One region of the Streptomyces sp. R-74717 genome, then DNA from elsewhere that is predicted to be linked to it. Evidence: riboswitches for the same ligand, from Rfam matches in the RefSeq annotation. Region 1 holds a riboswitch; the other holds the start of a gene.
The links. Region 1 has a riboswitch for cyclic di-AMP ahead of NRF20_RS18330 (NlpC/P60 family protein). Riboswitches for the same ligand answer to the same signal wherever they lie in the genome.
Positions count from the first base shown of each region.

Region 2: it holds a riboswitch for cyclic di-AMP, as region 1 does, so the genes downstream of both, NRF20_RS21710 (M23 family metallopeptidase) here and NRF20_RS18330 (NlpC/P60 family protein) in region 1, are expected to answer to the same signal.

Region 1 is NZ_CP102361.1:4,075,514-4,079,039, reverse strand. Features, by position in the region: gene NRF20_RS18340 (NlpC/P60 family protein) at 1-275, opposite strand, end outside; gene NRF20_RS18335 (hypothetical protein) at 628-981, shown strand; gene NRF20_RS18330 (NlpC/P60 family protein) at 1,063-2,220, opposite strand; cyclic di-AMP (ydaO/yuaA leader) riboswitch at 2,219-2,384, opposite strand; gene pcrA (DNA helicase PcrA) at 2,642-3,526, shown strand, end outside.
Region 2 is NZ_CP102361.1:4,757,853-4,761,378, reverse strand. Features, by position in the region: gene NRF20_RS21715 (PP2C family protein-serine/threonine phosphatase) at 1-892, shown strand, start outside; cyclic di-AMP (ydaO/yuaA leader) riboswitch at 1,228-1,380, shown strand; gene NRF20_RS21710 (M23 family metallopeptidase) at 1,392-2,573, shown strand; gene NRF20_RS21705 (aldo/keto reductase) at 2,743-3,526, shown strand, end outside.

The DNA of each region.
Region 1 (3,526 bases):
GTCCTGCGGGCCGCCTCGTCGCGCAGGGTGTCGACGGCATCGGCGGCGGCGGTCGCCTTCTCCTTCGTGCCGTTGTACTGCTCGGTGGCGGCTTCCGCGTCGTGGTACAGCCGGTCCACCTCCGCCCTGACCTGGGCGGGGGTGAGCTGGGGATCGGCGTGTGCGGAACCTGGCAGAGCGGCAGCGGTGGCGGCTCCGGCGATGGCGAGGGTGGCTGCGGTGCGGGCAGCAGAGCCGGTGTACGGGCGCTGCTTGGGTTTCCGGTGCGCTGCCACGGGGGCGTGCGTCCTTCCTGGCGACTGCCCGTCGGGGACTACCGGCGGGCCCGCCCGAGGTCCGGCGGCGGGTCGCCAACAGGGGGAGCGGCCCGCCGCCGGATCTCTCGGCGGGGTGACCGGTTCGCCGTCCGGGTGCGGAGCGGCGGTGAAGCCGGTCACCTGGGTAGGGACGCTAAACCCGGGGCGTGGGGAAGAGTCGTAATGACGCCTATTGCCCGAATTTGGCGCGGCGCTGTCGTCGATTGCTCGGAAAATTGCACCAGAGCCAGGCAATTGGTGCAGGCGCGAGTGAACAGGAAGTCGCACCTGCCTGCGGAGTGGTGATATGGCCGGGGCTAGGCTGCGGACCATGGACGTACTCATCAATGTCTTCGTCGCCCTGCACATCATCGGTATCGCCTCTCTGCTGGGCGGTTTCCTGACCCAGATGAAGGCGATGGGCGCGGGCACGGCCCGATTCGTCCCGGCGATGCTGCACGGCGCTCTGACGATGCTGGTCACCGGTGTCGCGCTGGTCGGGCTCAACGAGGCCGACGGCCACCACGTGAACAACATCAAGATCGGGGTCAAGTTGCTGCTCCTGGTCGTGATCCTCGCGCTCGTCTACGTCAAGCGGGACGAGGAGAAGGTCGACAAGGGCGCCTTCGCGGCGGTGGGCGGGCTGACGCTCGCCAACATCTTCATCGCCACGCTCTGGACCTGAGCCGGTCCGTGCCGCCCACGCTGCCGGACGGGCGTGGAATTCAAGCCCGTCCGGCAGCTGAAGGCATAAGGGCGTGAGCCGCTACGACGGCCGCACGCTGCCGTAGATCGGCATGTAGTAGATCGACTCCTCGCGCACGTTCGCCCCCGGCTTCGGCGCGTGGATCATCATTCCGTCGCCCTTGTAGATGCCGACGTGGCTGATGTCGTCGTAGAAGAAGACGAGGTCGCCCGGCTGCAGATCGGCCGTCGCGATCCGGGTGCCTGTCTTCACCTGGTCCCAGGTGGTGCGCGGGATGTCGACACCCGCGGCCTTCCAGGCGGCCTGGGTGAGTCCGGAGCAGTCGTACGAGGACGGGCCCGTCGCGCCCCATACGTACGGCTTGCCGATCTGGGCCGTGGCGAAGGCGAGGGCCTTCTCCGCCTTGGTGGTGGCGCTGCTGTCCGAGCCGGTTCCGGTGCCCGTGCCCGTACCGCTGCCGGATTCCGCCTCCTTCGCCGCTTCCGCGGCCTTGCGGTCCGCCTCCGCCTTGGCGGCGGCCTGCTGCCGCGCCAGCTCCTGCGCCTTGCGCTTGGCCTCCGCCTCCTTCTCGCGCTCCAGCGCCGCGAGCCGCGCCTTCTCCTCGGCGGTCAGTTTCGACAGCATCGCGCGCGCCTCGCCCAGCTTCTTCCGGACGTTCTGCTTGCTGGTGCGCAGCGTGCTCTGTGTCGAGGTCAGCGTCTCCAGGCTCTGCACTGCTTCGGCACGCTTCTTCGACGCCTTGGCCTGCTGCGTACGGAAGTCCGTGACTGCCTTCTGCTGCTGACCGGTCATCCGGCTCATCAGCTGGCTCTGGTCGAAGTACGACTGCGGGTCGTCGGCCAGGAAGAAGGTGGTGCTCGGCGCGATGGAGCCGGTGCGGTACTGCGCGGCCGCGTAGGCGCCGAGCGTCCTGCGGGCTTCGTTGAGCTTGTCGGCGCGCTCGGCCACGTCCTCCAGCAGGGCGTCGGCCTTGGCGCGCTGGGTGGCGGAGGCTTCCTTCGCCCGGTTGTACTGCTGGGTCGCGGTGCCCGCCTGCCGGTAGAGGTCGTCGACCTTCTTCTGGACGTTCTCGATGCTGGGCTTCGGGGCGGGGGCGGCCGTGGCGCTCTGTGTGGAGAGCAGGGTCACGGACGCCAGTGCCGCCGTGGTGAGCCCTACGGCCGGTGTGGTGGTGCGCACCCGGGTGCGCGGTTTGCGATGCGACGCCAAGGCCGGCATCTCCTTCCGTGGACCGCCTACCGGGTTAGCTGTCGGGTTCGGGCGGAACGGAAGGCTGCCCTACGGTCCGAGTGGGGGATAAGGACCGATTCACCCCGGTGCTGCGTGTGGGTCCCCGGCTCCGAACTCCCACGAGGGCAGGCCGGATTCGGCGCGGGCGCCCGCTCGGCGTGGTTCGCCTCAGGGGGTACGGGCCGCCCGGTCGAGCACGCTAGCCAACCCGTGGTGCTGCTGTGAAGGCCGATGTTCGATATGCCCGATACGTTTTCGTGACCTTGATGAAGTGGGGCGGCAAGGGCCGGCGAGGGCCCGAATTCCCTTACACGGAGTGGGTGGCTGCTGCCTTTGTGTGCCCGGCCGTCGGGTGCGGTTCGCCATGCGGCCGTCGTGTGTCGTTGCGGCGGCCTAGACTCGACAAGCGATGAGCAGCCTCTTTGACGACAGCTTCCTGGCCGGCCTCCAGCACTCGGAGGAAGAGCCCCCGCCGCCCCCCGAGGACTCCGCACCCGAAGCGGTGCCGGAGGACCTCTTCGCGGGCGTATTCGACGGGCCCCCGCCGCCCAGGGACGCGTACTACCGCGACGGCGCGCACCGCCCCGTCATCGACTCCGCGGCGCTCCTCGACGGGCTGAACACCGAGCAGCGCGCCGCCGTGGTCCACGCGGGCTCCCCGTTGCTCATTGTCGCCGGGGCGGGCTCCGGGAAGACCCGGGTGCTGACCCACCGGATCGCCCACCTCCTCGCCGAGCGCGGGGTGCACCCCGGCCAGATCCTGGCGATCACCTTCACCAACAAGGCCGCGGGCGAGATGAAGGAGCGCGTCGAGCAACTCGTCGGACCGCGCGCCAACGCCATGTGGGTCATGACGTTCCACAGCGCGTGCGTACGCATCCTGCGCCGCGAGTCGAAGAAGCTCGGCTTCACCTCGTCGTTCTCGATCTACGACGCCGCCGACTCCAAGCGACTGATGGCCCTGGTCTGCCGCGATCTCGACCTCGACCCGAAGCGCTTCCCGCCGAAGGCGTTCACGGCCAAGGTCTCCAACCTGAAGAACGAGCTGATCGACGAGGAGACCTTCGCAGGCCAGGCTGCGGACGGCTTCGAGAAGACCCTCGCCCAGGCCTACGCGATGTACCAGTCCCGGCTGCGCGAGGCCAACGCGCTGGACTTCGACGACATCATCATGACGACGGTCCATCTGCTCCAGGCCTTCCCCGACGTCGCCGAGCACTACCGCCGCCGCTTCCGGCACGTCCTGGTCGACGAGTACCAGGACACCAACCACGCCCAGTACACCCTCGTGCGC
Region 2 (3,526 bases), 680 kb from region 1:
GGTCGTGCCGTTGATCGAGTTGCTCACCCTGGCCACCGTCTCGGCCCTCGCGGTCGTGATCAACACGGTCGTACGGCGCGGCAATGAACAGCTGGCCTCCGCGCGGGTCATCGCGGAGACCGCCATGCGGGCGGTGCTGCCGAAGCCGTCCGACCGGATCGGCGGGCTGCATGTGGCGGCGCGGTACGAGGCGGCGCAGGCGGACGAGTTCGTCGGCGGCGACCTGTTCGCCGTGGCGGACACCCCGCAGGGGGTGCGGCTGGTGGTCGGGGACGTGCGGGGGAAGGGGCTCGACGCCGTGGAGTCGGTGGCGGTTGCCATCGGGGCGTTCCGGGAGGCGGCCGAACAGGAGCGTTCGCTGGAGGGCGTGGCGCAGCGGCTGGAGCGGGCGCTGGCGCGGGAGGGGGCGCGGGGCGGGCTGGACGCGGTCGAGGGCTTCATCACTGCCGTACTGGCCGAGATCCCGTCCGGGGTGTCCCGGGTGCGGATCGTCAACCGCGGTCACCCCGAGCCGATCCTGCTGCACCCGGACGGGGCGGTGGAGGTGCTGGGGCCCACGGTGCCCGCGCTGCCGCTCGGGATGGACCTGGGGGTGTGGCCGGACCGGGCGGACGAGTGGGATCTGCCGGCGGGGACGACCCTGCTCCTCTACACCGACGGCCTCTCCGAGGCGCGGAACGCCGATGGGGTCTTCTACGACCCGGCGGCCCGGCTGCGCGGGCGGATCTTTCCGGGGCCCGAGGAGCTGCTGTCCGCGCTGACCGATGACGTGCGGCTGCACACGGGCGGCGAGACGACCGACGACATGGCGCTGCTCGCGGTCGTACGTCCCGCGGAGGGGCAGCCGGACCGGCGCAGGACCGTGAAGATCGTGGGCCTGGAAACGATGTGACGGGTGGGGCGGGCGCTTCGTGTGGATCGGGCGCTTCGTGCGGGCCGGGTGCTTCGTGCGGGCCGGGTGTTTCGCGCGTCCCGGGGCGCGGCCTTGGGTGCGGGATGCCACCGTACGTAACCGAAAGGCGTCGCTCCGCATAACATTTGACGCAACGTCAGAAACCGGGTAATGGCTGAGGGTCGATCAACTCGTCCGGTTCCACCCGATTGTGTCCCGTAAAGTCCAGGCCAAAGACCTGAACGATCAGTGGGAACAGCTTGGAATCAGACCCGTGTGTCTATTAACGTTCGATAACGCAGCGCGGTCGTCCCAGCCGTCGTCAGTGGCGGCACCGTGCGCGAGCGCCGAATTCCGCAAGGGAACCGGGGAACCACCTACATGGGGTGAATCGGGCACCTGTGTCTCGTGAGAGGCAGAGGCGCCCGTAGGAGACCTTCCTGCTCCGAACCCGTCAGCTAACCCGGTAGGCGAGAAGGAAGGAAAGGAGTGCGCCCCCGTGGCGTCCAACAAGCCTGCCCCCGAGGCCCCCTCTCGGTTCAACCCCGAGTTCAGTTCCGACTTCGGCGCCGACTTCGGATCCGATTTCGGCTCCGACTACGGAACCGCCGGGACGGGAACGGTGTTCGGCGCCGAGACGGGCGGTGGCTTCGCCGGTGAGTTCGGCAGCGAATTCCGCGCCGACGGCAACGGTGAGCCCGACAGAAGCTGGGACGAGTGGAACCCCACCGAGGAGTCCGTCCGCCCCGTTCGCGGCAGGCACCGCGTCGCCAAGCAGCGCAACGGACTTGCCCGTAGCTCCACGGTACTCGGGGTCGGTGTCATCGCGGCAGTCGGCGCGGGCGGCATGGCCACCGCGCAGAGCAAGCCGCCGGTCTCCATCTCCCTTCCCGACTCCATCTCGGACAACCTCCCCGACGCCAAGTCCCTTCCCGGCGTGGGCTCCCTGCTCTCCGGCGAGTCCGAGGCCGACAAGGCCGAGGCCGCCGCCGCTGCCGCCCCGCTCACCACCGCCGGCCTCACCGCCGCCGAGGCCGAGCAGGGCACGATGGACGCGGGCGAGGCACTCCGCGCCCGCATCCTCCAGCAGGCCGAGCAGCAGCAGGACGCCGCCGACGCCGAGGCCAAGGCGGCGCAGGAGAAGGCGGCCGCGGAGAAGGCCGCCGCCGAGGCCAGGAAGCAGCAGGACGCGGCCGAGGCCAAGGCCGCCGCCGAGAAGAAGAAGGCGGAGGAGGAAGCCAAGGCGAAGGCTGAGGCCCTGCGGCTCGCCAAGCTCGCCGCCAGCTACGCCATCCCGACCTCCTCGTACACGATCACCTCGACCTTCGGCCAGGCCGGCCCGATGTGGTCCTCCGGCCACCACACCGGCCTCGACTTCGCAGCGCAGGCCGGCACCCCGATCAAGGCCGTACACGGCGGCACCATCAAGTCGGCAGGCTATTCCGGTTCGTACGGCTACCGCACGGTGCTGGAGCTCGACGACGGTACGGAGCTGTGGTTCTGCCACCAGTCCTCGATCGGCGTCAGTGTCGGCCAGAAGGTCACCACCGGTGAGACCATCGGCCGGGTCGGCGCAACCGGCAATGTCACGGGCGCGCACCTCCACCTGGAGGTCCACACCCCCGACGGTACGGGCATCGACCCGATGGCCTGGCTGCGCGGCAAGGGCCTCAACCCCTGATCCGCCGGCCGTCTCCCGGCCTGTGATCCGATCCGGTTCACAGGCCGTTGAACCCCGGCAGTCCTGGCGCTCACCCCCCGACGTCAGGGCTGCCGGTCTGCCGGAACAGCGGACTCCCGACGCCAGGGCTGCCGGAATAGCGGACCCGCCGGAGTCCGTTGTTCCGTATATGACTTCTCTTCGTGAGCTGGGCCCTTCCGACCTCCAGGTCTTCCCGCTCGCCCTCGGCGGCAACGTCTTCGGCTGGACCGCCGACGAGGCGCAGTCCTTTGCCGTGCTGGACGCCTACGTCGCGGCGGGCGGCAACTTCATCGACACCGCCGACGCCTACTCCGCCTGGATCCCGGGCAACGAGGGCGGCGAGTCGGAGACCGTCATCGGTAAGTGGCTCGCGGCACGCTCCAACCGTTCCGACATCGTCGTCGCCACCAAGGTCGGCGCCCACCCCTCGTACAAGGGGCTCTCCGCCGCGAACATCAAGGCCGCGGCCGAGGAGTCGCTGCGCCGGCTCGGCACCGACCACATCGATCTGTACTACACGCACTTCGACGACGAGACCGTCCCGGTCGAGGAGATCATCACCGCCCTCGACCAGCTGGTGAAGGAGGGCAAGGTCCGGGAGATCGGCGCCTCCAACATCAGCCCCGAGCGGCTCCAGGCGTCCCTGGACTTCTCGGAGCGCGAGGGGCTGGCCCGTTATGTCGCCCTGCAGCCGCACTACAACCTGGTCTCCCGTGACACGTACGAGGGCGAGCTCCAGGACACGGCCGCCCGGGCCGGGCTCGCCGCCGTCCCGTACTTTGCCCTCGCCTCCGGCTTCCTCACCGGCAAGTACCGTCCGGGCGCTTCGGTGGAGAGCGCGCGGGCCGAGAAGGCCGGTCAGTACCTGGAGTCGGAGCGGGGGCAGAAGGTCCTGGCGGCACTCGACAAGGTCGCCCAGGAGCGCGACGCGG